Kaistia algarum: one gene and its partner. The protein of the gene in region 2 interacts with the protein of the main gene of each other region in a pairwise test. Links are inferred from orthologs where the notes say so. Each region holds a gene or a part of one and is shown on either strand. Other genes may lie near its edges. The genes, in order: yegS and gltA.

Evidence for each region.
Region 1: the proteins of gltA (region 2) and yegS interact in binary tests that used the Escherichia coli proteins (3 or more experiments, as listed by UniProt). The link is inferred for Kaistia algarum from one-to-one orthologs.

The regions. Positions count from the first base shown.
Region 1 is NZ_JAPKNJ010000004.1:15,802-31,424, forward strand. What follows is about bases 6,251-9,116. They hold yegS (lipid kinase YegS), read left to right. Parts: upstream 6,251-7,156; coding sequence 7,157-8,077; downstream 8,078-9,116. Other genes in these bases: OSH05_RS22400 (aldehyde dehydrogenase family protein), read left to right, coding at 6,251-7,081; OSH05_RS22410 (gluconokinase), read left to right, coding at 8,087-8,620; OSH05_RS22415 (YybH family protein), read right to left, coding at 8,617-8,985; OSH05_RS22420 (FadR/GntR family transcriptional regulator), read right to left, coding at 9,045-9,116. In the rest of the region: OSH05_RS22380 (amidohydrolase family protein), read left to right, coding at 1-1,048; OSH05_RS22385 ((2Fe-2S)-binding protein), read left to right, coding at 1,059-1,928; OSH05_RS22390 (molybdopterin cofactor-binding domain-containing protein), read left to right, coding at 1,933-5,073; OSH05_RS22395 ((2Fe-2S)-binding protein), read left to right, coding at 5,070-5,570; more of OSH05_RS22400, read left to right, coding at 5,567-6,250; more of OSH05_RS22420, read right to left, coding at 9,117-9,797; OSH05_RS22425 (SDR family NAD(P)-dependent oxidoreductase), read right to left, coding at 9,812-10,582; OSH05_RS22430 (ABC transporter permease), read right to left, coding at 10,608-11,642; OSH05_RS22435 (sugar ABC transporter ATP-binding protein), read right to left, coding at 11,626-13,140; OSH05_RS22440 (sugar ABC transporter substrate-binding protein), read right to left, coding at 13,210-14,343; OSH05_RS22445 (alpha-hydroxy acid oxidase), read left to right, coding at 14,818-15,623. UniProt on the Escherichia coli protein: In vitro phosphorylates phosphatidylglycerol but not diacylglycerol; the in vivo substrate is unknown.
Region 2 is NZ_JAPKNJ010000002.1:637,416-650,485, reverse strand. The notes cover bases 10,117-13,070. They hold gltA (citrate synthase), read right to left. Parts: upstream 12,263-13,070; coding sequence 10,970-12,262; downstream 10,117-10,969. Other genes in these bases: guaB (IMP dehydrogenase), read left to right, coding at 12,654-13,070; OSH05_RS16245 (isocitrate lyase/PEP mutase family protein), read left to right, coding at 10,117-10,887. Outside these bases: tRNA preQ1(34) S-adenosylmethionine ribosyltransferase-isomerase QueA, read left to right, coding at 1-753; tRNA guanosine(34) transglycosylase Tgt, read left to right, coding at 750-1,880; OSH05_RS16285 (DUF4864 domain-containing protein), read right to left, coding at 1,890-2,315; OSH05_RS16280 (Lrp/AsnC ligand binding domain-containing protein), read left to right, coding at 2,432-2,668; threonine-phosphate decarboxylase CobD, read right to left, coding at 2,665-3,693; OSH05_RS16265 (protein-L-isoaspartate O-methyltransferase family protein), read left to right, coding at 3,974-4,642; OSH05_RS16260 (TolC family outer membrane protein), read left to right, coding at 4,887-6,212; OSH05_RS25145 (PopZ family protein), read left to right, coding at 6,370-6,972; OSH05_RS16250 (valine--tRNA ligase), read left to right, coding at 7,114-10,005; more of OSH05_RS16245, read left to right, coding at 10,084-10,116.

The DNA of each region.
Region 1 (15,623 bases), on a different replicon or contig from region 2:
CTATGCCGAGAGCGTCCTTTCCGGCACGACGACCTTGGTCGACATGTGGCGCTTCATGGATGGCAGCGCCCGGGCCGCAAGCGCGATCGGCAATCGCCTCGTCGCCGTGCCCTATGTCGGCGAGCATCCCGACTATGATTATTTCGACACGCTCGACGACAATGAACGGATGATCCAGGAATGGCGCGGCAAGGCGGATGGCCGCATCGACGTCTGGGTCGGGCTTGAGCATCTCTTCTACGCCGATGAGGCCGGCCAGCGCCGCGCCATCGACATGGCGAAGCAATACGATACTGGCTTCCATACCCATTGCTCGGAATCGAACATTGAGGCGGCCGAGTTCCAGAAGCGCTATGGCAAGAAGGCGATGTTCGTTCTCGACGATCTCGGCTTCTTCGAAACGCCCAAGGCGATGATGGCCCATGCCGTCTGGCTCGAAGAGGACGAGGTCGATCTGATCGCGCGGCGCGGCGTCTCGGTCGCGCATAATCCGGTCTCCAACATGAAGCTTGCCAGCGGCATCGCGCCGATCGATGCGATGCTGGCGGCCGGTGTCGCGGTAGGCGTCGGTACGGATGGCGAGAAGGAGAACAACAATCTCGACGTCTTCGAGGAGATGAAGGTCGCCTCGCTGCTAGGCAAGCTGAAGAGCCTCGACGCCGCGGCTCTCGATAGCTGGCGGGCCTTGGAGATGGGCACGATTCGCGGCGCCCGCGCCATCGGCAAGGCCAACGAAATCGGCTCCCTGGAAGTCGGCAAGAAGGCCGATTTCATCGCGGTCCGCACCGACACGCCGCGCATGACGCCGCTCTTCGGCGAGGGCGAATATTTCAATTTGCAGCACAATCTCGTCCATGCCGTGCGCGGCGGCGATGTCGACATGACGGTGATCGACGGCAAGGTCGTGGTCGAGAACGGTGAGCTCAAGACCGGGGACATGAAGGAGCTGATCGCCCGCATCCACGACGTCGCGCCCGCCCTGTTCGCACGGAGGAAGGCCTGGCTGGCGGAGAACAATCAGGGGACCAAGCAATGGACGAAGGGGTGAGGATGGGCGGATGACCAAGACCACCGATCCCGTCGCGCTCGATGCCTGGTATGCCATCGAAACCTCGACCGACCTGACCGCCGCGCCGATCCGCCAGCGGCTGCTGGGCCAGGACCTGACGCTGCGGCGGCTGGAGGATGGCACGGCCGACGTGCGCGAAATCCGGGAAGGCGGTGCGCTCGGCCCCGCCCTGCCAGTCCAGGAGCGCTATGGCTGCGTCTGGACGACGTTGGGCTATCCCACGCGCGACATCTGCGACATTCCGGAATCGCGCGAGGACGACCGGCGCTTCGTCCCCTGCGGCTGGGTGATGCTCCGTGCCTCGGGCCTGCGCATCGTCGAGAACTTCCTCGACATGGCGCATTTCCCGTTCGTCCACACCGATATCCTCGGCGCCGAACCCTATACCGAGGTGCCGCACTATCATTCCGAGATCCGCCGCGACGTCGACGAGGTCTGGGCGACGAACTGCACCTTCTTCCAGCCCCGCATCGCCGCGACGGAGGACAAGGGCGATTTCGTCCATCTGACCTACCGCGTCCCCTCCCCCTTCATCGTGATGCTGTACCGCATCTGCCCGACCTCGCCGAACCGACTCGATGCCATCGCCCTGTTCATCCAGCCAATCGAGGAGGATCTCTGCCGCTGCCAGCCGATCATGTATCTGGTCGACGACCGCTCGAAGCACATCGACCTCTTGAATTTCGAGCAGGTCATCTTCCTGCAGGACAAGATCATCGTCGAGAACCAGCGCCCGCTGCTGTTGCCGCTGGAGCCCCGCGCCGAAATCCCGACCCGCGCCGACAGTTCCTCCGTCGCCTATCGCCGCTGGCTGAAGGAAAAGGGCATCGTCTACGGCACCACCGGAAAGGCTGCCTGACGGTATGGATACCGCTCCCCTCCGCGTCCTCCGCCCCGCTACGCTGGCCGAAGCCTCGGCGCTGGTGGCCGACGGCGCGGTGCCGGTGGCGGGTGGGACGCTGATCCAGCTCGTCTGGGCGCGCGGCGAGGCGCAGCCAGCGCTGCTCTGCGATCTGTCGCGCCTTCCGATCTCCGGCATCACGGAGACGCAATGCAGGCTGCGCATCGGCGCGCTGACAAGGCTTTCGGCGATTGAAGCCAGCGCTGAGGTCTCGCTGCGCCTGCCGCTGCTGGCCAAGGCCGTGCTCGCCGTCGCCGCACAACCGGTGCGCCGGCTGGCGACTCTCGGCGGCAATCTCGCGGGCAAGATCGGTTGTCTCTATCCGGCGCTTCTCGCCCTCGACGCCACCATCGAGATCTTCGCCGACGGCGCCATCGCCGAGCGTCCGCTGCTCGATGCACTCGCTTTGCCGAACGGCGCCATCCTCACCGCCATCCTTGTCCCGGTCCAAGGCGATGCCGAGCGTTGGTCCCATCGCAAGACCGGGCTGCGCGCCGCCTTCACGCCGAGCGTCATCGGCGCCGCCGGCCGCCTCGTTCTCGATGGCGGGCGGATCGCTGCGGCCCGCCTCGCCGTCGGAGGTGGCATCACGACGCCGCAGCGCCTCGTCGAGGCGGAGGCGCTGCTGGTCGGCTCGCCTGTCGATGCCGTCGACTGGCCGGCCGTTCATGCGACGCTGCTGGCGTCGATCGACACGGCAGGCGACCCATTCCGCAGCGCCGCCTATCGCCGCCGCGTCGCCGCCAATGCTCTCCTCGCCGGTCTGGGTGGAGCCGTACTGCGTCGCTCTGTGCGCAAGCACGCCTCCCCCGCGCCGCATGACCGGCCCGACGATGCCGTCGAGGTCTCGCATGCGGCGCTGGCGAGCCGCTGGGCCGTGCGCCCCGACATCGATGCGAAGGTGCGCGGCGGTCTCGAATATCTCACCGACCATCGCGAACCCGGCATGCTGGTCGGGCGCATTCTCCGGGCCGGCGTGCCGCATGCACGGATCCTGGCGATCGACACATCCGCCGCCGAGGTGCTGCCGGGCGTCGTCGCCGTGGTCACCGCCGCCGATATCCGGGGCGACAACGCCTTCGGCATCATGGAAGCCGACCAGCCGGCACTCTGCTTTGACAAGGTTCGCCATCGCGGCGATCCGGTGGCGGCCGTCGCCGCGATCGATGCCGAGACGGCCGAGAAAGCCCTCGCGCTGGTCCGCGTCGACTATGAACCGCTGCCGACCGTCACCGACATGGAAGCGGCGCTGGAGCCGGACGCGCCGGCGATCCACGACAAAGGCAATCTCCGCGCCGAGTTCCGCCACCATCGCGGCAACATCGCGTCTGCCTTTGCGCGCGCCGCCCATATCGTCGAGGCGACTTATGTGACGCCGCGCCAGATGCACGGCTTCATGGAAACCGAGGGCGGCTATGTCGTGCCCGGCGTAGACGGCTCGCTCCTCGTCTGCGTCGGCGGACAGCACGGCACGCGCGACCGGAATCAGCTTGCGAAGATCCTCGGCTATCCCGAGGAAAAGATTCGCGTCGTGACTTCACCCACCGGTGGAGCGTTCGGCGGCAAGGACGAACTGACGGTACAGCCGGCTCTGGCCCTGCTGGCGTTGAAATCCGGCAAGCCGGTCCGCCTGCACCTCGATCGCTATGAATCGGTACTGGCCGGGATCCGCCGCAATCCGATGCGGATCCGCATGAAGACCGCGTGCGACGCGGATGGCATGCTGCTGGCGCAGGAGGTCGATGTCCTCTCCGAATGCGGCGCCTATGCCTCGCTCAGCCCCGCCGTGCTGGAAACGGCGCTGGAGCATGTCGCCGGCCCCTATGTCATCGCCAATATCGTGAGCCGGGGCCGCCTCGCCTATACGAATAACGGCCTTTGCGGCGCGTTCCGCGGCTTTGGCGCCAACCAGATGGTCTTTGCGATCGAGAGCCAGATGGGGCGCCTCGCTGACCTTTGCGGGCTCGATCCGGCCGAGATGCGGCGGCGGAACCTACGCGAGCCCGGCTCGCCCGGCTTTTTCGGCCATGAGGTGGCGCCGACCGATCGGCTGGACGAGGTGCTGGACGCGGCGAGTACGAACCGTCTCTGGGCGATGTCTCGCGGTCCCCTCCCCGATGGACGCATCGCCGGCGTCGGCATGGCGCTGCATCATCAGGGCACCGGCCTCGGCTCGCTGCCGCATGATCCGGGCGGCGGCAGGCTGACCTTCCGTTCGGACGGCAAAATAGAAGCCGCCTTCGGCCTCGATGAGATGGGCCAGGGCGTGATGACGGCGATCCAGGCCTCGGTCGCGAAGGCTCTCGGCTGCGGTCGGGACGATGTCGTGCCGGTGGTCGGTGATACCGCCCGCACGCCGGAATCGGGCTCGACCACGGCGGCGCGTGCGACCTATGTCGTCTGGCGCGCCTCGGGGGAGAGTTCCGCCATTCTCGGTCCCAAGCTCAAGGCCGAAGCGGCCGAACGGCTCGGCGTTTCGGCGGAGGATCTCGCGATCGTGCCGGGCGGCTTTGCCGATGCGCGCTCCAATAGCGGCGAGGTACTGCTCTCCTTCGCCGATCTGGCAGCCAGACTGGATCCGGAAGCGCTGCCGACCGCGTCGAGCGAGTTTCACTTTCCGGCGGCCGACTACAAACATGGCAATTCGCGCTACGTCTTCTGCTTCGGCGCGGCCGTGGCGCGCGTCGCCGTCGATCCGATCAGCGGCGAAATCCGCGTCCTCGATCTCGACCAGCACATCGCCGCGGGGCCGATCGTCGATCCGGCCGCCTATCTCGGCCAGATCGAGGGCGGCGGCGGCCAGGGCCTCGGCTTCACGCTGACCGAGGATGCGGTGATGCAGGACGCCGCCTATGTCACGCGAAACTTCGATAGCTACATGATGCCCTCCATCCGCGACGCGCCGCTCACGAGCCGCACCACGGCGCTTGAATCCCTCGACGAAGGCGATCCGCACGGGCCTCGCGGCGTCGGGGAGATCGGCATCGGCGCGGTGACGCCGGCCATCGCGGCGGCGATCGCCGATGCGATCGGCTTCTGGCCGGAGGTGACGCCGATTGCGCCCGAGGCGATCCTCGATGCTCTGCAACGGGTGAACCGATGAGCGAGACCATCGCCTTCCGTTTGAACGGCACGGAGGTCGCCTTCACGGCGGCGCCGGATACTCGCCTGATCGACCTGATCCGCGAGGAGGCCGGCGCGACCGCGACCAAGGCCGCCTGCCGGATCGGCCGGTGCGGCTCCTGCTTGGTGCTGAAGGATGGCGAGGCGGTGAATTCCTGCCTCGTAATGGCGTATCAGTTGGAAGGCACGACAATCGTCTCGGCCGAGGGCCTCGCCGCCGTGCCCGCGGCGGAAATCGTGCGCGCAGCGTTGATCGCCGACGTCTCGTTCCAGTGCGGCTATTGCGCCCCCGGCTTCACCATCGCGCTCACCGCGCTCCTCTCCCAGAACCCGGCGCCCGACGACGAGGCGATCCACACAGCGCTCGAAGGCAATATCTGCCGCTGCACCGGCTATCTCTCGATCCTGCGTGGTGCGAAGGCGGCGGTCGCAGCGCTGGCGGGCAGAAGCGCATCCGAACAGGACAATCCCTCATGACCCTCCACATCGCTCCCGTCGCGCCGAAGACCGAAAGCGCCCGCGCCTTCCTCGCCACAGGACCGAAGCGCCTACTCATCGACGGCGAATGGATCCTCCCCGCCTCCGGCCGCCACTTTGCCAGCATCGACCCGGCCACGGGCGCGACGCTCGCGATGATCGGCGAGGGCGACGCCGCCGATGTCGATGCGGCGGTGGCGAGCGCGCGGCGCGCCTTCACGAGCGACGCATGGCGCGGCATGACGCCGACCAACCGGGGCCGGCTGCTCGGCAAGATCGCCGACCTGATCGAGGCGCATGCGGACGAACTCTCCGAGATCGAGACGCTCGATCAGGGCAAGTCGCTGAAAACGGCACGCTTCGGCGAGATTCCCGGCGCGATCGCCCAATTCCGCTATTATGCCGGCTTCGCCAACAAAATCCTCGGCGAGACGATCCCGACCTCGATCGGCTACCAGCCTCCCGGCAAGAAGATCTTCGCCTATACGACCCGCGAGCCAGTTGGCGTCGTCGCCGCGATCACGCCGTGGAACTCGCCGCTGCTGATGGCGTCGATGAAGCTTGCCCCGGCGCTGGCTGCCGGCTGCACCGTGATCCTCAAGCCGGCAGAAGACACCTCGCTCACCGCGCTGCGGCTCGGCGAACTGATGATCGAGGCCGGATTGCCGAAGGGTGTCGTCAACATCGTCACCGGCTATGGACGGACGGTCGGCGCGGCGCTCGCGGCCCATGACGGCGTCGACAAGATCGGCTTCACCGGCTCGACGGCCACCGGCAAGGCGCTGCTCGGTGCGGCGCAGGGCAATCTGAAGCGGCTGACGCTGGAACTTGGCGGCAAGTCGCCTGCGATCGTGCTCGCCGATGCGGACCTGAAGCTCGCCGTTCCCGGCGTTGCACGCGGCATCTTCGCTAATGGCGGCCAGGTCTGCGTCGCCGGATCGCGCGTCTATGCACATCGGTCCATCTATGACGCGCTGGTCGAGGGGCTGGCCTCGGAAGCCACGAAACTGAAGCTCGGCCACGGCCTCGCACCGGATACCGACCTCGGCCCGCTGGTCTCAAGACGCCAGGCCGACCGCGTCGCTTCCTATGTCGAGGGCGGCCGCGCGGATGGCGCCGAGATCGTTGCGGGTGGCCGGCAGGATGGCGAGTTCGGAACCTTCTTTGAGCCGACCATCGTCACCAACACCCGGCCTGACATGGCGCTGATGCGCGAGGAGATCTTCGGCCCGGTCGTCGCCGTCACACCCTTCGACGAGACCGACGAGGTTCTGGCGCTCGCTAATGACAGCCGCTACGGCCTCGCCGCCAGCCTCTGGACCGAAAGCCTGTCGTCGGCCCACCGCATGGCGGCCGAGATCCGCGCCGGCACGGTCTGGATCAACTGCCACTCCTATTTCTCGCCCGAGCTGCCCAAGGGCGGCCATAAGGAATCCGGCTGGGGTTATGAGAACGGCGCGCAGGGGCTGGAGAATTATCTGGAGACGAAGACGGTCTGCGCGGTGATTTGAGACGCGGCGTCCATGGCCGCCCCCTTGAGCCACGCCCCATTCTCTCCTCCAATGCCCCGACAACGGAGGGATTCCATGCGGTTGAGATTGATCCTGCACGGCAAGGCGGCGGGCGATGCGCGGGTGCGCGGCGCGATCGAGGCCGTGCGCGGCGATGGCCACGAGGTCGAGGTGCGCGTCACCTTTGAAGCGGGCGATGCCAGCCATTTCGCCCGCGAGGCGGTAGAGGATGAGAGCCTCGACGCGATCATTGCCGGCGGAGGCGATGGGACGGTCAACGAGGTGTTCGCGGCGGCGTTCCTGGCCAATCCGCCGCCGAGCCTTTCCTTCGGCGTCCTGCCGCTCGGCACCGCCAATGATTTCGCCCATTCAACCGGAATCCCCGTCGATGACCTGACGGCAGCTCTGCGCCTCGTCACGACACGCCCTGCCGTTCCGATCGACGTCGGCCTGCTGAATGGCCGGCCCTTCATCAATCTTGTCTCGGGCGGCTTCGGCTCGCGCGTCACCGTCGAAACCGATCCGGATCTGAAGCGCCGGCTGGGCGGCCTTGCCTATGTCGTGACCGGCGTTGCCCGGTTCGCCGAGATCGGCTCCAGCCGGGGCGTGTTCAAGGCCGAGAATTTCGAATGGGAAGGCTCGTTCCTGGCGCTCGCCATCGGCAATGGCCGGCAGGCGGGTGGCGGCATCCCCCTCTGCCCGACGGCCCTCCTCGATGACGGCGCGCTCGATCTGATGATTCTGCCCGATGTGCCGCCCGAGGCGCGGCTCGATACGCTCTCGCTCCTGCTGAAGCAGGGCGCGGCCGCGATCGATACGCTGAAAGTCACCGTCCGCAGTCCGTGGATCGAATATCATTCGGACGAGGATCTTTACGTCAATCTCGACGGCGAGCCGATTCGCACCCGCCATTTCCGAGCCGAATGCCGACCGAAGGCGCTGCGCGTCCATCTGGGGGCGACGGAGCTTCTTTCCACCCCAACCCCGACCGGATAGAGGTCTGCGATGAGCGTGAATATACCGGCGCTGAAGCGCAACCTCATCGTCATGGGCGTGTCCGGCTCCGGCAAGACCACGGCCGGCGAGACGCTGGCGAAGCATTTCGGCGCGCCGTTCATCGAGGGCGACGCGCTGCATCCGCCTGCGAACGTCGCCAAGATGGCGGCCGGCACGCCGCTGACCGATGCGGATCGCCTGCCGTGGCTGGAAACGATCGCCGAACGCCTTGCCGCGGCCGATGACGGTCCGAGCGGTGTTGTCGCGGCCTGCTCCTCGCTGAAGCGCGCTTATCGCCGCATCCTGACGGCGAAGACGAAGCGGCGGACGAGCTTCGTCTTCCTCGACGGCTCCCACGCCCTGCTCGCCGCGCGCATGGCGACGCGCAAGGGCCATTTCATGCCAGCCTCGCTGCTCGACAGCCAGCTCGCGACGCTGGAGCGCCCGGGCCCCGACGAGGACGTGATCCGCATCGACTTGGACGGCGACATCGACGCGGAACTTGCCGCGGCGATCGCGCAGATCGAGGCAGAAGACCGCTAAGCCCCGGTCCGCGGCGAGCCGTGGTGCTGGGCGATGCGCCAATTGCCGGCCTTGCGAACCAGCAGCCATGTCATTCGGTAGGGCATCGGCGCGTCGCCGTCGGCAAACTCGACATGACCCGCCGTCGACGCCACATCGGGCGTGACCATAGCGACGCGCGGCATCGGATAGGCGGCGACCCGCACGCCGGGCGGGCGGCCGGAGAAATAGGCGCGGATGCGCGCGCGGCCGATCTGCAGTTCATCGACCGAGCCGAACAGCACGGCGTCCTCAAGATAGAGCGCCATGTGGCGATCGAGATCGCGGCTGTTGAAGGCGCCGATCCAAGTTTCCAGCAGGCTTTCGATGGTTGGCGTCTCGGGCATGGTTTCCTCCCTGTTTTGGGGAAGCCTGCCCGCGTTCGACCGCCACGACAAGCCCGGGGTCAAAGACCGAGGCGGCGCGAGGAATTCCGCAGATGCGACCGCATCGCGTCGGCGGCGGCGCCGGGATCGCGCGCGCGGATCGCCTCGAAGATCGCACGATGCTCGCGCTCGGAAATCGCTCGCGTTTGCGCGAAATCGAGCGAGCGCAGGGCGACATAGATGCTCTCCTTGAGCTTCACATCGACGAAGGCGATGAACAGCGCAACGAAAGGGTTCTTCGTCGCCGCGGCGACGGCGCGGTGGAAAGAGATATCCGTCTCGACATAGTCGCGGTGCAGTTCGTCCACCTTCGCCATGTCGTCGATGCAGCGTTCGATGTCGGCGAGATCCTCGCCCGTGCAATGCTCGGCCGCCATGGCCGCGGCACCGCTCTCAAGGATCAGGCGCAGATCATAGAGATGACGGTAGTCCTCGGGGTCGGCGAGGCTGTTGGGCTCCAGCGTCAGCGAATTGGCCGCGTCCGGCGAGGCGACGAAAACGCCCAGCCCCTGGCGCGACACGACCAGCCCCTCATGGCGCAGCTTGGCGATCGCCTCGCGGATCACGGCCCGGCTGACGCCATGCTCGGCCGCGAACTCCTGTTCGGTCGGCAGCCGGTCACCCGGCTTCAGCGCCCCGCGTACGACCTGCTCCCGGATGAAGCCGGCAACCTGGGCTGGCAGGCCGAGCCGCATGACCTTGTTCGGGGGCTTCTCCAAATGTCCTGCCCTTCCTGCCGGCGCGACGGCCTCGCCGTCGCGCATTCGTTCCATCGACCCGCGAATCCTCAAACGCCGAGCGCTGCCCGGAGCCCGCCATCGACAGCATAGTCGGAACCGGTCGAAAAGCTCGAGCGCGGGCCGGCGAGGTAGGCGATGAGTTCGGCGACTTCCGCGATGGTGCCGACGCGGCCGATCGGATGGCCGGCGCCGAAGCCCTTCAGCGTTTCCTCCGGATCACCGCCCGCCGGCGTCATCTCGCGTGCAGCGAATTCGAGCATCGGCGTGCGGATCGAGCCCGGCGAAATCGAATTGACGCGGATATTGTCCTTGGCGCAATCGACCGCCATCGCCCGTGTCAGCGCATGCACGGCGCCCTTCGAGGTCGCATAGGCCAGCACGTTGCGCTGGTTCATATGCCCCTGCACCGAGGCGAGATGAATGATCGAGCCGCCGCCGCGCGCCTTCATCAGCGGATAGAGCGCATGCGACATCAGATAGCAGGAGCGAAGATTGACGTTCATCACCTGGTCCCAGGCGTCGGGCGTCGTCGTCTCGATCGTGCCATAAGGCTGGATCGCCGCCGTATTGACGAGGATATCGACGCCGGCATGCTTGAGCTTCTCGGCGAGCGCGAAGACCTCGTCGTCCTTGGATACGTCGAGCGTCTCGACGGTGATGTGCCGTCCGGCCGTGATCGAGGCGGCATTGCGGTTATGCGTCTCGTCGATACCGCAGAGGTGCACCTTGGCGCCAAGTTCGGCGAGCTTCAGCGCCGCGCCGAGCCCAATGCCGCTGCTGCCGGTGACGACCGCGATCTTTCCCGAAAGTTCGCTCATGGATTGTTCTTCCTCCCTTTCCGCCTCATGCCCGCGCGCCCATCCTGAGCACGCCCTCGTTCACGCGCTTGTCGACCACGACAGCGGTGATCAGCACAAGCCCCTGCGCCACATATTGCCAGAATGGTTCGACGCCGGAGAGGTTTAGTCCATTGGAAAGCACGCCGACGATCACAGCGCCGATCACCGTGCCGAAAATGCGCCCCTCGCCGCCGGACAGGCTGGTGCCACCGATGATCACCGCCGCGATCACCTCCAGCTCGAAGCCGACGCCGATATTCGGGTCACCCGAGCCGACGCGCGTCGAGAGCACGAGCCCGGCCAGCGCCGCCATGACGCCCGAGAGCACATAGAGCGTGATCAGCGTGCGCTCGACATTGACGCCGGAAAGCCGGGCCGCCTCCTCATTGCCGCCGACGGCGTAGATGTGCTTGCCGAACTTGGTCGCCCGGCTGACCCAGGCATAGACGGCGACGACGATCGCGGCGAGCACGATCGGCACCGGCAGCGGCCCGAGGCTCGACGTGCCAATCGAGCCCCAATTGCGCGGCAGGCCGACGAGGATCGCGCTCGGCGTGATCAGATAGGCGATACCGCGGGCGATGTTGAGCGCGCCGAGCGTCACGATAATCGGCGACACCCGCATCTTGACGATGATGGCGCCATTGGCGAAGCCGATGACGGCGCCGAGCGCCAGCGCCCCGGCAAAGGCGATCGGCAGCGGCACACCATGGACGGCTAGCGTCGCGGCGACCACGGAAGCCGCCGCCAGCACGCTGCCGACGGAAAGATCGAGCCCGCGCGCGATCATCACCATCGTCATGGCGCTGGCCGAGATGATCAGCGGCGCGGTGTTGCGGGCGACGTTCTGGAAATTGGCGAGCGTCAGGAAGCGCTGGTTGAAGAAGCTGAAGACGATGATCATCGTGATCAGCACCAGCAGCGTTACGACGGTCTGCAGGCGCTGGCGATCGGCGATGATCCAGCGGATGGCCGGGTTGGTATTCATGATGTCGGTCGGCTCGTGGAGGGAACGGGACGGGTCATGCGGCGGGCTCATGCAGCATCGAAAGCTCCATGACTTCCGATTCCGAGGCGGTGCCGGGCAATTCGCCCACCACGCGGCCTTGGTTGAGCACGATGATGCGGTCGGCGAGCCCGATCACTTCGGGCAGTTCCGACGAGACGAGCAGGATGGCGAGGCCCTGCCGAGCCAGTTCGTCGATGATACGGTAGATCTCGCGCTTGGCGCCGATGTCGACGCCGCGTGTCGGCTCGTCGAGCAGCAGTACCTTGGTGTTCATCGTCAGCCACTTGCCGACGACGACCTTCTGCTGGTTGCCGCCGGAGAGCAGGCTGATGCGCTGGGCTAGCGAGGGCGTGCGCACATCCATGGTCTCGGCGGTACGCTGCGCGACCGCCTGCGGCGCGCCGGTCTCGCGGCGGCTGGCGGGGAATTCGTTCCAGGGCAGCAGCAGATTGTCGAAGACGCTGAGCACGCCGACAATGCCCTGCGCCCGGCGCTCCTCCGGCACTAGACCGAGGCCGGAGCGGATCGCGCCGCGGATGGAGTTGGCGCCGAGCGGCGCACCGTCGACGGTGACGCTGCCGGAAACGACGGTGTCGGCGCCGAAGATCGAGCGCATCAATTCCGTTCGCCCGGCCCCGACGAGGCCGGCGATGCCGACGATCTCGCCGGCCCGGACGGTCAGGCTCACATCGCGGATGCGCGCGCCGGAGAGCTTCTCGGCCGCCAGCACCACGCGGCCGGGCCGGCGCCCCTTGGCCGGAAAGATGTCGCCGAGGTCACGCCCGACCATCAGGCGGACCAGTTCGCGCGGCTCCGCCTCGCCGCGCGCCAGCGTCGCGACCTTGCGTCCGTCCTTGAAGATGGTAACGCGGTCGCCGATCTCGTCGATCTCGCGCATCTTGTGCGAGACATAGACGATGCCCTTGCCGGCCGCCTTCAGCCTGGCGATGATCTCGAACAGGCGGCGGACCTCCTGCTCCTCGAGCGGCGAGGTCGGTTCGTCCATGACGATGATGTCGGCATTGGCGCACAGCGCCTTGGCGATCATCACCGCCTGTTTCTCGGCCGTCGAAAGCCGCCCGACGCGCGTCGCCGGATCGAGCTGGCCGAAGCCGATGCCGGCGAGCAGATCCGCGGCGATAGCCTCGGCCGCGCGCCGGTCGAAGCGCACGCCCCGCCCCGGCTCGTCGCCTAGCACGATGTTTTCGGCAACGGTCAGCCCGTCGACGACGCTGAGTTCCTGGAAGATGAAAGCGAGGCCAAGCGCCTTGGCATCGCGCGGGCCGTTCAGCGTCACACTGTCGCCGCGCACATGGATCGTGCCGGCATCGGGACGCTGGGCGCCGGCGATGATCTTGACGAAGGTCGATTTGCCAGCGCCGTTCTCGCCGATCAGGCAATGAACCTCACCGGGGCGGAGATCGAACGAGACATCCGTCAGCGCCTTGACGCCGGGAAAATGCTTGGAAAGGCCGGCGACGCTCAAGAGGGGCACGGCCGCGTCCGGTGACGGAGCATGGGTCGGCATGAGGAGATTCCGAAGCGGGAAGGAATGCGGCGGCGTCCGCGCGAAAGGCGGGCGCCGCCGCGGATCACATCAGCGAGGGTACTGGCGGCTGAGCCAGGCCGCGATGCCTTCGGCGGTCGGCTTGATCGGCGGGTAGCCGACGACGACCTGCGTGTCCTTCGTGGTCTTGCCGTCCAGCGTGGCGCCCAGCAGGTTGAAGGTCGCGACGCTGAAATCATAAGGCGGATAACCGCTCTCGGCCTTCAGCGGCGACTCGTCGCTGCCGAGTTCAGCCATGACCGGCTCCGATCCGTCGACCGAGGACACGACGCCCCAGTCCGGCGAATAGAGGTTCGCCGCCTTCATCGCCGCGATGGCGCCGAGGGAAGAGTCGTTGTTGATGCCGAAGATCACATTGATGTCCGGATGGCCCTGCAGCAGATCGGCCGCCGCCGGATTGGCCTTGTCGATGACGCCGCCGCCATCGACGGCCTGCGCCACGGTCGCCGTCGGGATCAGCGACTTGAAGCCGTAGAGGAAGCCGTTCTTGCGATCCTGCACCTGCGGCAGGCTCGGCAGGTCGACGATGCCGAGGATCGCCTTCTTGTCCCCGAACTTCTCGATGAAGTAGCGGGCCGTGTTGCAGCCGACGAGCTGCGAGCCGGCGAAGTCATTGGCGAAGACACGCGGCGCCACGACCTGGGTCGGCTGGACGTTGTAGGTAACGACCTTCAGGCCGGCGTCGAGCATGCGCTGGACCTGTGGCACGGCAGCGCCGCTGTCGAGCGGAGCGAAGGCGACCGCGTCGGGCGCGTCGGCGATGATGTCGTCGACGAGCTTCTGCACGGTGCCGGCGTCGAAGCGGCCGTCATAGACCTTGAGCTCGAAGCCATATTTGGCGGCGAGCATTTCCCACTGCTTCTTAATCGCCAGGAAGAAGGGTTGCCCGAGGCCCATCACCGAGAGCGCGACGCGCTTGCCCTTGAGCGGGCTTGATTCCGGTGTGGCAAGCCAGTCGCCGGGAGCCTGTTCATAGCCGGTGAAACCCGACACGGCCTTCGGGATATCGGCGACGGCCGCCATGTCCTTCGGCTGGCAGAGCTCCTCCGAAAACGACTTGGCGGCGATGGCGACGGGCCCGTCAGCGGCGCTCGCGGCACTGGCCGCGACTGCGAGAAGAGCGCCGACGATGACGGCACGTCCGTTGGTGCGAAGTGATGTCAAAGGATCCTCCCTTGGATTGACACGACAGCCGAGTACCAGATATTCGGTCATCCGACAAGTTGGTCGCAGAGAATGTTGCAGACGAGGCGTGCCGATGTTGGGGAGAGAGTTGGAGACGGGGAAAGGGACGCTGCGTGCGTCGGCGCGCGGGTCTCGCACGCATGGCCTCCAGAAATTCGCTGGCAAGGCTCTCTTCTGGAACCTTCCCCTTGAGGGAGGCTCAAAACCCCGACAACGGTCGTGGACAAGGGTCTGGTTGTCGGCCCATTGTGACGATGCCGACGGCTTTTATCCGCTGGATCCGCCGCGCCCCTTCCACGAGAACGCCGGAGCGTTTTCGACCCTCCCTCAAGGGGATGGATCAAGACCGAAGGCGACGTTTGCTAGGCTATCCTCGGCAAAAGGTGAAGAAACGCCCCGACACAACTCGCCTCTCTTGTCCGATGTCCAAATGACTTTGTCGGGAATCCGTCGATGAAGCCTGTTGCCTGCATCGCGGATCTGAAGGCGATCGCCCGGCGGCGCGTGCCGCGCATGTTCTATGATTATGTCGATGGCGGCTCGTGGACCGAACAGACCTACCGCGCCAACAGCATGGATTTCGATACGATCCGCCTGCGCCAGCGCGTCGCCGTCAATGTGTCGGCGCGCGATCTATCCACCGCCATGGTCGGCATGGCGGCGTCGATGCCGGTCGCGATAGCCCCGACGGGACTGACCGGCATGGTCCATGCCGACGGCGAGATCCTCGCCGCGCGCGCCGCCGAGCGGTTCGGCATTCCCTTCACGCTCTCGACGGTCAGCATCTGCTCGCTGGAGGACGTGGCCCGCAGCGTCTCGTCGCCGATCTGGTTCCAGCTCTATGTCATGCGCGATCGCGGCTTCGTCGAGAAGCTGATTGCGCGGGCGCGCGCGGCCGAATGTTCGGCCCTTGTCGTAACGCTCGATCTGCAGATGGTCGGGCAGCGCCATAAGGACATCTATAACGGCCTGTCCTCACCGCCCAAGCCGACGCTGCGCAACCTCGCCAATCTCGCCACCAAGCCGCGCTGGTGCCTCGGCATGCTGGGCACGAAGCGACGCGGCTTCGGCAATCTGATCGGCCATGTCGAAGGCCTCGGCGATACGGTCTCGCTCGCCAAATGGACGGATTCGCAGTTCGATCCGAGTCTCGACTGGGACGATATTCGCCGCATCCGCGACCTCTGGCCCGGCAAGCTGATCCTGAAGGGCGTGCTCGACCCGGAGGACGCGGCGTTCGCGGTCCAGTGCGGCGCCGA
Region 2 (13,070 bases):
TTTGGCGAGTGCGCGGACCGCGCCTGCCTGCTGGCCGGTCTTGCCGCGACCGTTACTGAGAAGGGCGAAGCCGGGGAGGTCGTGCTCGATTTCGACCTGTCGGGACCGGCGCTCGACGAGGCGATCGCCAGCGTCGGCCATATTCCGCTGCCGCCCTATATCGCCTCCAAGCGTCCCGAGGACGGCGAGGACAAGCGCGACTACCAGACCATCTACGCCCGCGAGGACGGGGCCGTCGCCGCGCCGACAGCGGGCTTGCACTTCACGCCGGAACTCTTTGACCGCCTTGATGCGATGGGCGTCGCCCGTCATTTCGTGACGCTGCATGTCGGCGCCGGCACGTTCCTGCCGGTCAAGGCGGACGATACGGCCGAGCATAAGATGCACGCCGAGCGCGGCGAGGTGTCGGCCGCGGTGGCCGATGCGCTGAACGCCGTGCGGGCGCGGGGAGGGCGCGTCGTCGCCGTCGGCACGACCTCGCTCCGACTGCTCGAGAGCGCGACCGGCGAGGACCGGATCATTCGCCCGTTCCACGGCCCGACGAGCATCTTCATCACGCCCGGCTATCGCTTCCGCGCGGTTGATCTCCTCATGACCAATTTCCACCTGCCTCGCTCGACTTTGTTCATGCTGGTCTCCGCTTTCTCCGGCCTCGAGACGATGCGCGCCGCCTATGCGCATGCGATCGCGAACGGCTATCGCTTCTATTCCTACGGCGATGCGTCGCTGCTCCATCCGAAGGCCGACGAATGACCGACCGCTTCACCTTCACGCTTCTCGGCACCGACGGCATGGCCCGGCGGGGCGAAGTGTCGATGCCGCGTGGCAAGATCCGCACGCCGGCCTTCATGCCCGTCGGCACCGCCGGCACGGTCAAGGCGATGTATCCGGGCCAGGTCCGCGAGCTTGGCTCGGACATCATTCTCGGCAACACCTACCATTTGATGCTGCGTCCCGGCGCCGAGCGGGTGGCCAAGTTGGGCGGATTGCATGTCTTTGCCAATTGGCCGCATCCGATCCTGACCGATTCCGGCGGGTTTCAGGTCATGTCGCTGTCGCAGCTCCGGAAGATGAACGAGCACGGCGTCACCTTCCAGAGTCACATCGATGGTCGTCGCTATGAGTTGACGCCGGAGCGCTCGGTCGAGATCCAGGGCCTGCTCGACAGCGACATCCAGATGCAGCTCGACGAATGCGTGGCGCTGCCGGCGTCCGAGGCCGAGATTGAGCGCGCCATGCAATTGTCGCTGCGCTGGGCGGAGCGTTCCAAGGCTGCCTTCGGCGACCAGCCCGGCAAGGCGATCTTCGGCATCGTGCAGGGCGGCGACAATCCGCGCCTGCGTCTGGAATCAGCCGACGCACTCGCGGCAATGGACTTCAAGGGCTATTCGATTGGCGGTCTCGCCGTCGGCGAGCCACAGCATGTCATGCTCGAAATCCTCTCCATCACCACGCCGCGCCTGCCGGCCAACAAGCCGCGCTACCTGATGGGCGTCGGCACGCCGGACGACATCCTCGAATCCGTCGCTCGCGGCGTCGACATGTTCGACTGCGTGATGCCGACGAGGGCCGGCCGCCACGGGCTCGCCTTCACGCGCTTCGGCAAGGTGAACCTGAAGAACGCCCGCCACGCCGAGGACCACCGGCCGCTGGACGAAGCCTCGGACTGTCCGGCGAGCCGCGACTATTCGCGCGCCTATCTGCACCATCTCTTCAAGGCCAACGAGACGCTGGCGGCCATGCTGCTGACGTGGAACAACCTCGCCTATTATCAGGCGCTGATGGCCGGCATTCGCGCCGCAATCGATGAGCGCCGCTTCGAAACCTTCCGTCTGGCGACCAAGGAAGGCTGGGCGCGGGGCGATATTTCCGCGCTTTGACTGCGCCTGTCAGATCGTCGGCGCGGTATCCTTCAGGATCTGGCAGCCTGATATCTTCCAGCTCCCGTCGGCCTGTCGCTCGAAGCGATAGAGCGCGATCCAGTTGCTTCCGTCCTCTGCCGTCAGAAATACCCTGGCGGTGGGTCCGTGATCTGTCTGCGTCATCTCGCCGAAAGCGATCGACGAGGGCCGGTAGACCGGCGGATAGGCCTTCCGCACCATGCCGAGAAAGATTTCCGGGCTCGGAAACATGGCCTGGATGCCAGGTGCAGCGAAGCCATAGGCCGCTGGGCCGTCGTCCCGCCTGAACGCTTCAATCTGCCCTTTGACGACGGATTGCCACTCCGCGGAGGCGGGGGCCGCGGACGTCTGCGCCAAGAGCGGACCGGCCGCAGCGCAAATCAGCGCAAAGACGAGGAAGACGGTACGCAGCATGGCGATCTCCCGCACTTGTCCATATAAGGGTCAATTAGCTACGTATGCCGGCTTGGAAAGGTTTCGCGCTGCGAATTGATTCCGCGAGGCCGGCTGGACGATGAGGGAAGATCGCGATGAAGGCGCTGTTCGTGCAGATCAAATGCGAGCTGGGCCGAGCCTATGAGGTTGCCTCGGCGATCGCCGATGCCGAGATCGCTTCCGAGATCTATTCAACGGCCGGTGACTTCGACCTTCTCGTGAAGTTTTATCTGGAAGACCATGTGGATCCAGGACATTTTGTCACCGAATCGGTGCAGCGATTCAGCGGCATTCGCGACACGCTGACGATCATGACGTTCCGCGCCTTCTAGCTGATCCGCGCCACCGCTTCTGCTAGAGCGCTTTCCCATCTTCCGAACGCGTCGCGGGCCGGCAGGCCAATGCGGATCCGATCGGTTTCGGCGTCGAAGATTCGGGTCCACACCCCCCGCCGTGCCAGCTCGACGTGAAGATCGGCGGCCAGCGGCGTATGGACCGTGCGGAAGAGATCCGTGCCTTCGATCCGGTCGAGGTCGTGCGCGAAAAGCGCCGCGTCGAGCCGTAGACGATCTAGCGCCAGCCGCTCGCGAGTCGCTGCCTGCCATGGCTCGTCGGCGAGCGCTGCCGTCCCAGCCGCGATGGCGGGGCCGGAGACCGGCCAGTCGCCGAGGACGCGCCGCAGCCGTTCGACTGTTGCGCCCGATCCGACGACGAAGCCAAGCCGGAGGCCGGCAAGTCCGTAGAATTTCCCGAATGACCGCAGCACCAAGGTGCCGTTGGGCAGCTGAGGGATGAGGCTGATCTCGGGCGTAAGGTCGCAGAATGCCTCATCGACGATGAGCAGCCGGCCGACGGCGCCGTCGGTCGCCGCGGCGACGAGTTCCGCGGCCTCATGGGTTCGTCCATCCGGGTTGTTCGGATTGGCGAGCACGACGATCGGCGCGGCCGCGAGGGCCGATCGGAGGTCTCGGACGGCCAGTACCCGGTGCCCGGCGTCGCGCCACGCTTCTCCGTGCCCGGAATAGGTCGGCGAGAGAATCGCGACAGCACTTGGCGGAACCAGCATCGGCAACAGGCGGATCGCGAGATCCGTTCCGCCGACCGGCAGGATCTCGGTGTCAGGGCGCGCGCCATAGGCCTGGCGGGCGGCATCGATCAGGCTGGCGAGCCGCTCCGGATCGGGCAGGCGAGCGACATCGTCACGATCGAACGGTTTCAGCGGATAGGCGAGGGGGTTGATTCCCGTGGAAAGATCGAGCCAGTCCGCGGCCGCGATGCCATAGGCCCGAGACGCCGCTATCAACGCTCCGCCATGCCGCGGCGTTTCGCCGGGCAGGGAAGGGAGACGATGCGCCATGGAGCGTCTCGCAAGAGGGAGATTGGAGGCCTCGCCCGGAATCGAACCGGGATGCAAGGATTTGCAGTCCTCTGCGTAACCATTCCGCCACGAGGCCCTCGGGGTGCGGATGTAGAGGGAAGGGCCATGGGTAGGCAAGTCTTTTCTATGGCTTGTCCAACGCCGAATTGCGTCGGCCGCCGCGCCTGCGTCGCCGAGGCGCGCTGCTAGCGACTTGTCACCCCGCCCCTCGCTCGTTATGGATCAGGAAAGCCCAATATTCGACGCGAGGTTTCCGATCATGGTCGATTTCGCCACGGCGCGAGCTACGATGGTGGACTGCCAGATCCGGCCGGTCGACGTGACCGACTACGATGTTCTCGACGCATTCGCGGCCGTGCCGCGCGAGACGTTCGTTCCGGAAGCTCTGAAGCCGCTTGCCTATATCGACGAGGACATGTTGCTAACGGCTCCCGGCGAGCCTGCTCGCTACCTCATGGAGGCGGGGCCGCTGGCGCGCCTCGTCCAGCTCGCCGACATCCTGCCGAACGAATCGGTGCTCGATGTCGGATGCGGGACCGGCTATGCCGCTGCGATACTCTCCCGTCTCGCCGCATCGGTAACGGCGGTTGACGAGAACGCGGTGCTGGCGGGCCAGGCCCGCTCGAACCTCGCGGGTCTTGGCGCCTCCAATGTCGAAGTCGTCGTCGGCCCGCTCGCCGCCGGGTGGCTGGCCAAGGCGCCGTATGACGTGATTCTGATCGAGGGCGCGGTCGAAGTCCTGCCGGACGCTCTGATCGCGCAACTTGCCGAAGGTGGCCGAATCATTGCCGTGGTCGGTTCACGCGGTCTTGCCGCCAAGGCGACGGTCTATACGCGCTCCGGCGAGTCCGTCAGCGGCCGTCCCGTATTCAATACCCATATCCGGTCACTGCCCGGCTTTTCGGCATCCCCCGGCTTCGTGTTCTAATTATCCTTGTAATTCAAAGCGTTAGTTGCGTCTCGCTGATGGGTTCCATATCGGACCCTGTTGCTTTCGGGCCGCATTGCACACTTTATCAACGGTTTCGTGGGCTGCGCCATTTGACGGTCATGGAGCCCAGCGTATCTTAACCGCGTTAGGTTCGTTGGTGGACGTCCGGTAGGGGGGCGTCGCCTCGCAACGCCGAGGTTTGACATTGTATTTTTCCCGGGTCTTCTTGACGACCGCAGCCGTGGCTGCGGTTCTCGTGGCCGCCCCTGCCGTTCGCGCGGATACGCTGAATGCCGCGCTGACGCTCACTTATAGTACCAACCCCACGCTGAACGCCCAGCGCGCGGCTCTCCGTGCGACGGATGAAGGCGTGCCGCAGGCGCTGTCCGGCTATCGTCCGGTCGTCACCGGCAGCGCGTCGGCCGGCATATTGTCGGGGCGGACGTCAGCCGGTAGCTATAACCTCACTCCGCGCTCGGTCGGCATCACGATCGAGCAGCCGCTGTTTCGAGGTTTCCAGACTCAGAACAACGTCAAACAGGCCGAATCGTCCGTGCTCGCTGGCCGCGAGACGCTGCGCTCGACCGAGCAGGACGTATTTCTGGACGCCGTCTCCGCCTACACGAACGTCATCCAGACACAGGCGATCCTGGCGCTTCGCGAACAGAATATCGTCTTCCTGCAGGAGCAGCAGCGGGCTGCCGCCGACCGGTTGAAGGTTGGCGAGGGCACGCGCACCGATCTTGCGCAGACCGAGGCGAGTCTGAGCCAGGGTCAGACGGCCTATGACGTCGCCGTCGCCAACCTGAATTCGGCGAACGCCACCTATCTGCAGATCATCGGCGCCAAGCCGAAGAACCTCGTGAATCCAGTCTTTAACAATCGTCTGTTGCCGAAGACGGTCGATGCCGCCATCCAGGTCGGCCAGAAGAACCATCCGGCGATCCTCGCCGCTGGTTACAATGTCGACACAGCGGCGTTCAACGTGAAGTCGATCGAGGGGCAGTTGCTGCCGACGGTTTCGCTTCAGGGTTCGGCGTCGCATTCGGATGATGCGTCTCAGGGCGTTTCCTGGTCGGACTCGGCCTCGCTTACCGCGCAGATGACCATCCCGATCTATGAGGGCGGCGTCGTCTACTCTCAGGCTCGTCAAGCCAAGGAAATCCTCGGCCAGCGACGCATCCAGCTCGACAGCGCCCGCGATCAGGTTCGCTCGGCGGTCGATTCCGCTTGGGGCCAGCTTGAGGCTTCCCGTGCCGCGATCGTATCGGCGCAGGCGCAGATCAAGGCCGCCGAGCTAGCTCTCTCCGGGGTGATCGAGGAACAGAAGGTCGGCCAGCGCACGACGCTCGACGTGCTGAACCAGCAGCAGACCCTCATCGATGCACGTGAAACCCTGGTCCTCGCGCAGCGGTCGGAGGTTGACGCGGCCTATACGCTGCTCTCGGCAATGGGCGGACTTTCCTCTGACCGGCTCGGTCTCAAGGTCGCCACCTACAAGCCGCAGCAGCATTACAACGCTGTCCGCGACAAGTGGATCGGCCTGCGCACGCCCGACGGCCGCTGATCGCCGCTGCTATGCCGGGGAAAATCGCCGGCATAGCTTTCGTACGGCTGGGATATGTCTACTCTGACACTCGGAATGACGCGGAAGATTCGCGATTCGGAGTGGTGTGAGTTTCGGGGTGGCAATGGCCAAGCTCAGTCAGGCGCAAGAGCCGTCGATGGAAGAAATCCTGGCGTCGATCCGGCGGATTATCTCCGAGGACGATGCTGAGCCGCTCGCCCCGCCGCCGCATCCGACCGTCGCCCCCGTCAGAGCGGCTCCGTCGCCAACCCTTTCGACGGACGCAATCGACGCTCTTTTCGCGACGCGCTCTCCAGAGCCGAGGCCCGCAGCGCCAGAGCCCGTCCGCGCTCCCCTGCGTCCGGCATCATCGCAGGCGGCCGAGAATCCCCCGCTGCCGGCTCAACCGATCCGTCAGGTCGCCATGCAGCCGCCGCGTATCGAGGTGGCTCACCCGCGCGTCGGAATCGCTGCGGCGCCCCGCCGTGATGTCCGTCCCCAGCCGGCTCCGGCCGGGAGCCATGTCGACGAATTGGCCCCTGGCCGTCCGCTGCTTTCCGTGGGCGCCGATGCCGCGGTGAACTCAGCCTTCGGGAATCTCGCCGGGACGGTGTTGGCCTCTGGTGGGTCGCGGACGCTCGAGGATCTGGTCAAGGAGATGTTGCGCCCGATGCTGAAGGCGTGGCTCGATACCAATTTGCCGCCGCTGGTCGAGCGACTGGTGCGCGACGAGATCGAGCGCGTCTCTCGCGGACGGTAAGCGGCGCAGCGGATCGACGCACCCCATATCGAACGTAGTGAAGTCGGAGATCCTGCGGCAATGGCCGCTGATTGGCTATCGGTTGACTCAGGCCGGGGCATCCGATTTACAGCAGCCAACGATTTTCATCCGGAAACGGCCATGCTTGAGAAGAACTACGACGCCACCAGCGTCGAGCCGCGCATTTACGATGCCTGGGAAACCTCCGGGGTGTTCAAGGCCGGTGCCGGCGCCAAGCCCGGTGCCGAAACCTTCGCCATCGTCATTCCGCCGCCGAACGTCACCGGCTCGCTGCATATGGGCCACGCGCTCAACAACACGCTCCAGGATATCCTCGTGCGGTTTGAGCGCATGCGCGGCAAGGACGTGTTGTGGCAGGTCGGACTCGACCATGCCGGCATCGCGACGCAGATGGTTGTCGAGCGCCAGATGGCGGAACGGCAGGAGCCGAACCGCCGCGTGATCGGCCGCGACGCCTTCGTTGAGAAGATCTGGAAGTGGAAGGGCGAGTCGGGCGGCACCATCATCGGTCAGCTGAAGCGCCTCGGCGCCTCGGCCGATTGGTCGCGCGAGCGCTTCACGATGGACGAGGGGCTGTCGAAAGCCGTCGTCAAGGTCTTCGTCCAGCTCTACCGCGAAGGCCTGATCTACAAGGACAAGCGCCTCGTCAACTGGGATCCGGCGCTGGAGACGGCGATTTCGGATCTTGAGGTCATCCAGGTCGAGACCAAGGGCAAGCTCTACCACCTGCGCTATCCGCTGGCCGACGGCGACGTCTACGCCCATCCGTTCAAGCTCGACGTCGATGGCGTCATGCAGGACTGGAAGCCGTCCGATGGCGAGCCGGATGGTCATGAGGCGCGGAACTATATCGTGGTCGCCACCACCCGGCCGGAGACCATGCTGGGCGATACCGCGATCGCGGTTCACCCGGACGATCCGCGCTACGCGTTTCTTGTCGGCAAGGAGGCTGTCCTGCCGCTGGTCGGCCGGCGCATTCCGATCGTCGCGGACGAATATTCCGACCCCGAGAAGGGCTCCGGCGCGGTCAAGATCACGCCGGCGCATGATTTCAACGATTTCGAGGTCGGCCGGCGTCACGAACTGCCGATGATCTCGGTCCTGGACCGGCAGGCGAATGTCGCGATCGCCGGCAATGCAGAATTTCTGGCAGGCTTGGAGAGGACCGCGGCGCTCGACGATTTCATTTCGAACGTCGATGGGCTCGACCGGACCACAGCCCGCAATTCCATCGTCGCGATGATGGAAGAGCAGGGCTATCTCGACAAGATCGAGGAGCACGGCCACGCCGTCCCGCACGGGGATCGCGGCGGCGTGCCGATCGAGCCGTTCCTCACCGAGCAATGGTATGTCAACGCCCACACGCTGGCGCAGCCTGCTATCGCCTCGGTCCGCGAGGGGCGCACCGACTTTGTCCCGAAGAACTGGGAAAAGACCTATTTCGAGTGGATGGAGAACATCCAGCCCTGGTGCATCTCGCGCCAGCTCTGGTGGGGTCACCAGATTCCGGCGTGGTACGGGCCAGACGGCAAAATCTTCGTCGCCTCGGACGAGGCGGAGGCGCTCGCCGAGGCGCGGGAACACTATAAGGGGCTCTACCCCAATCTGGAGCGCGTGAGCGTCGAGGCGGAGGCGCTTGCGGCGACGAGCGGCGCGGCGAAGGATGTCCTCGAAATCTCGCTCCGTCGGGACGAGGACGTGCTCGACACCTGGTTCTCCTCCGCCCTATGGCCGTTTTCGACGCTCGGCTGGCCCGATGAAACGCCGGAACTCGCGCGCTATTACCCGACCCAGGTTCTGATTACCGGTTTCGACATCATCTTCTTCTGGGTTGCCCGGATGATGATGATGGGCCTGCATTTCATGAAGGATGCCGACGGCAAGCCGATCGAGCCCTTCAAGGACGTCTATATCCACGCCCTCGTCCGCGACGAGAAGGGCGCCAAGATGTCGAAGTCGAAGGGCAACGTCATCGACCCGCTCAGCCTGATCGACGAATATGGCGCCGACGCGCTTCGCTTCACGCTCACCGCCATGGCGGCGCAGGGGCGCGATCTGAAGCTCGCGACCTCTCGCGTCGAGGGCTATCGCAATTTCGCGACCAAGCTCTGGAATGCGGCCCGCTTCGCCGAGATGAACGGCGCGGTTCGCGTCGAAGGCTTCGAGCCGTCGGCGGCGACCGAGCGCCTCAATCGCTGGATCGCGACCGAGACCACCCGCACGGCCAGGGCCGTGACCGAGGCGATCGTCGGCTACCGCTTCAATGACGCGGCGAACACGCTCTACCGCTTCGTCTGGAACACTTTCTGCGACTGGTATCTGGAACTGGTGAAGCCGGTCCTGAACGGCGAGGATGAGGCGGCGAAGGCGGAGACGCGCGCCACCATCGGCTGGACCTTCGACCGGATCATCACGCTGCTGCATCCGATCATGCCCTTCATCACCGAAGAGCTGTGGACCCGGATCGGCGAGACCGGCCCGGCACGGCCGAAGCCGCTGATTCTCGAAGCATGGCCGGAGCTGACCTTCGAGGACGCGGATGCGGCGGCCGAGATCAACTGGCTTGTCGACCTGATCTCGGCGGTTCGCTCGGTTCGTTCCGAGATCAACGTTCCGCCGGGCGCCCAGGTGCCGCTGATCGTCATCGGCGGCTCCGACGCCACGATCGGACGCCTTGCTACCCATGATGTGCTGATCCGCCGACTGGCCCGCGCCTCCGACATCACGCTGGCGGCTGCGCCGCCCAAGGGGGCCGTCCAGACGGTCGTTGGCGAGGCAACGATCGCCCTGCCACTCGAGGGCGTGATCGACCTCGACGCCGAGCGCGCCCGGCTGGCCAAGGAGATCGACAAGGCGGCGAAGGAGATCGGTAAGATCGAGGCGAAGCTCGGCAACGAGCAATTCGTCAGCCGCGCCCCGGAAGAAGTGATCGATGAGCAGCGCGAGCGCCTGGCGGAAACGCAGGAACTGAAGGCGAAGTTCACGGCAGCGCTGGAGCGACTGAAGGGATAATATGGACCGCCCGCTGTCCGCAGGCCGGGCGATCGGGGTTGTCCTTTCCCCTGAGGCCGGATTTTCCGGGAGGCGGCGATGCCAGATCAGACGGAGCGTGGGGCGTCCTTTCGGGCGCTTCACCAGAAGTTTCGGCCGCTCGTGGTTCCCAATGCGTATGACGCAGGTACCGCGAGGCTGTTGACGGGGCTGGGCTTCGAAGCGCTGGCGACCACGAGTTCGGGACTGGCATTTTCCCTCGGGCGCACGGATGGCGTCAAAGCCGTCAGCCGCTCGGAGACCATCGACAACGCCCGAAGCATCTGTGCAGCGACACATCTGCCTGTCACCGCCGATCTGGAGAGTTGCTTCGCCGACGACCCGGAGGGCATCGCCGGGACGATCCAGCTCGCCGCGGAGGCCGGACTGGTCGGCGGATCGATAGAGGACGCGACCGGCGATGCCCTCTCGCCCATCTACGATTTCGCACTCGCCGTGGAACGCGTTCATGCCGCGGTGGAGGCTGCCAGATCGCTGCCCTTCGCCTTCACCTTAACGGCGAGAGCCGAGAATTTCCTGCACGGACGACCTGACCTGGACGATACGTTGCGGCGCCTGCAGGCCTTCGAGAAGGCCGGGGCGGACGTTCTCTATGCGCCGCTGGTGCCGTCGGATGCGATCGGCCTTGTCGTGGCGTCCCTCACCAAGCCGGTCAATGTTCTTGTGAGTTCGGGAAACGCCGATTGGACCTATGACGCGCTGGCGGCCTTGGGTGTCGCCAGAATCAGTATCGGCGGCGCCTTGGCCCGCGCCGCGCTGAGCGCCGTCAGTCAGGCGGCCCGGGAGATCAGGACGTCCGGCACATTCACCTATGGAAAGGGCCTGGAGCCCTTTCCGTTCTGATTGTCACATTGGACCTGTCGCAGCAGAAAAATTGAGGCGCCGGATCTCCCGGCGCGCTCCTTTCGCGTCCCGCGATGGCGCTTCAGCGCCGCTTTGACACCGGCACATAGTCGCGGCGGTCGGCGCCGGTGTAGAGCTGGCGGGGGCGGCCGATGCGCTGGCCCGGATCCTCGACCATTTCCTTCCACTGCGCGATCCAGCCCACGGTGCGGGCGAGGGCGAACAGCACGGTGAACATGGTCGTCGGGAAACCGAGCGCCTTCAGCGTGATGCCGGAATAGAAGTCGATGTTCGGGTAGAGCTTCTTCTCGACGAAATAATCGTCGCTGAGCGCGATCCGCTCGAGCTCCAGCGCGACTTCGAGCACCGGATCGTCGGTAATGCCGAGTTCGCCGAGCACCTCGTGGCAGGTCCGCTGCATGATCTTGGCGCGCGGATCGTAGTTCTTGTAGACCCGGTGCCCGAAGCCCATCAGGCGGAACGGATCGTTCTTGTCCTTGGCCCGGGCGATATATTCCGGGATCTTCTCGACCGTGCCGATCTCCTGCAGCATGTTGAGCGCCGCCTCGTTGGCGCCGCCATGGGCGGGCCCCCACAGGCAGGCAATGCCGGCCGCGATGCACGCGAACGGATTGGCGCCCGACGAGCCGGCGAGACGGACAGTCGAGGTCGAGGCGTTCTGCTCGTGATCGGCGTGCAGGATGAAGATCCGGTCCATCGCGCGGGCGAGGATCGGGTTCACCTTGTATTCCTCTGCCGGTACGGCGAAGCACATGCGCAGGAAGTTCGAGGCGTAGTCGAGCGAGTTCAGCGGATAAACGAAGGGCTGGCCCACATGGTACTTGTAGGCCATAGCGGCGATGGTCGGCATCTTCGCGATCAAGCGAAGACTCGCCACCATGCGCTGGTGCGGGTCCGAGATATCGGTCGAGTCGTGATAGAAGGCAGAAAGCGCGCCGACGACGCCGACCATGATCGCCATCGGATGGGCGTCGCGGCGGAAGCCGGTATAGAAGCGCGACATCTGCTCGTGCACCATCGTGTGGTAGGTCACGCGCTGATCGAAATCGGCCTTCTGCGCTGCGGTCGGCAGCTCGCCGTAGAGCAGGAGATAACAGGTTTCAAGGAAGTCGCCATGCTCGGCGAGCTGTTCGATCGGATAGCCACGATAGAGCAGGACGCCTTCGTCACCATCGATGAAGGTGATCTTTGAATCGCAGGCGCCGGTCGACGTGTAGCCTGGATCATAGGTGAAGCGGCCGGTCTTGGCGTAAAGCGAACCGATATCGACGACTTCGGGACCGATGGTCCCTTCCTTGATCCCGAAATCCCAGGACTGATCACCGATGGTGAGCGTCGCCTTCTTGTCGGTCATTCGGCCAACCCCCTTTGGACAATAGCAAAAACAGCTGTCGAGAGAACCCGCGCGTCGGCCATCACAACGACCAGTCGGCGCTGCTGAGGTATGGATGAGCACTTGCGTATACGATTTATTGCAGCGCGGCAAGCTAGGCTCAAGGGCTCATTTCGTAAGGGGTCCGAACGAAGGCTGGGCCGCTGCGACAGCGCGATTCACCGCCTCGACTCCCCCTTGAAAAAGGTGGCCGTCGCTTGAGGCGGGCTCATCCGAACCGGATCGTTCACGATGCGGCTTCCCTGCCGCCGTTCGTCATGATAATGACCCGCGCCAACCTCATTCTTAGCCCCACGACTCGCCGAAGGCCGCATTGACCTCCGGCCGGTCCTTTGCATTTCGAGGAATTGGCATGGCGCAGATCATCGAACTTTCGACCGGGCGGGACGCGCTGACGTTCGACGACGTGTTGCTCCAGCCGGGCCATTCGCTCGTCATGCCCGGCGAGGTCGATGTCAGGACGCGCCTGACCCGCACCATAGAACTCAACATTCCGATCATTTCCTCGGCGATGGACACGGTCACCGAAGGCCGTCTCGCGATCGCCATGGCGCAGGCCGGCGGTCTCGGCGTCATCCATCGCAACCTTTCGCCGGAGCAGCAGGCCGAGGAAGTTCGTCAGGTCAAGAAGTTCGAATCCGGCATGGTGGTCAATCCCGTGACCATCGGCCCCGACGCGACGCTCGCCGAGGCGCTCGCGCTGATGAAGGCGTATCGCATTTCCGGCATTCCCGTCGTTGAAGGCCAGGGCACGCCCGGCCGGCTTGTC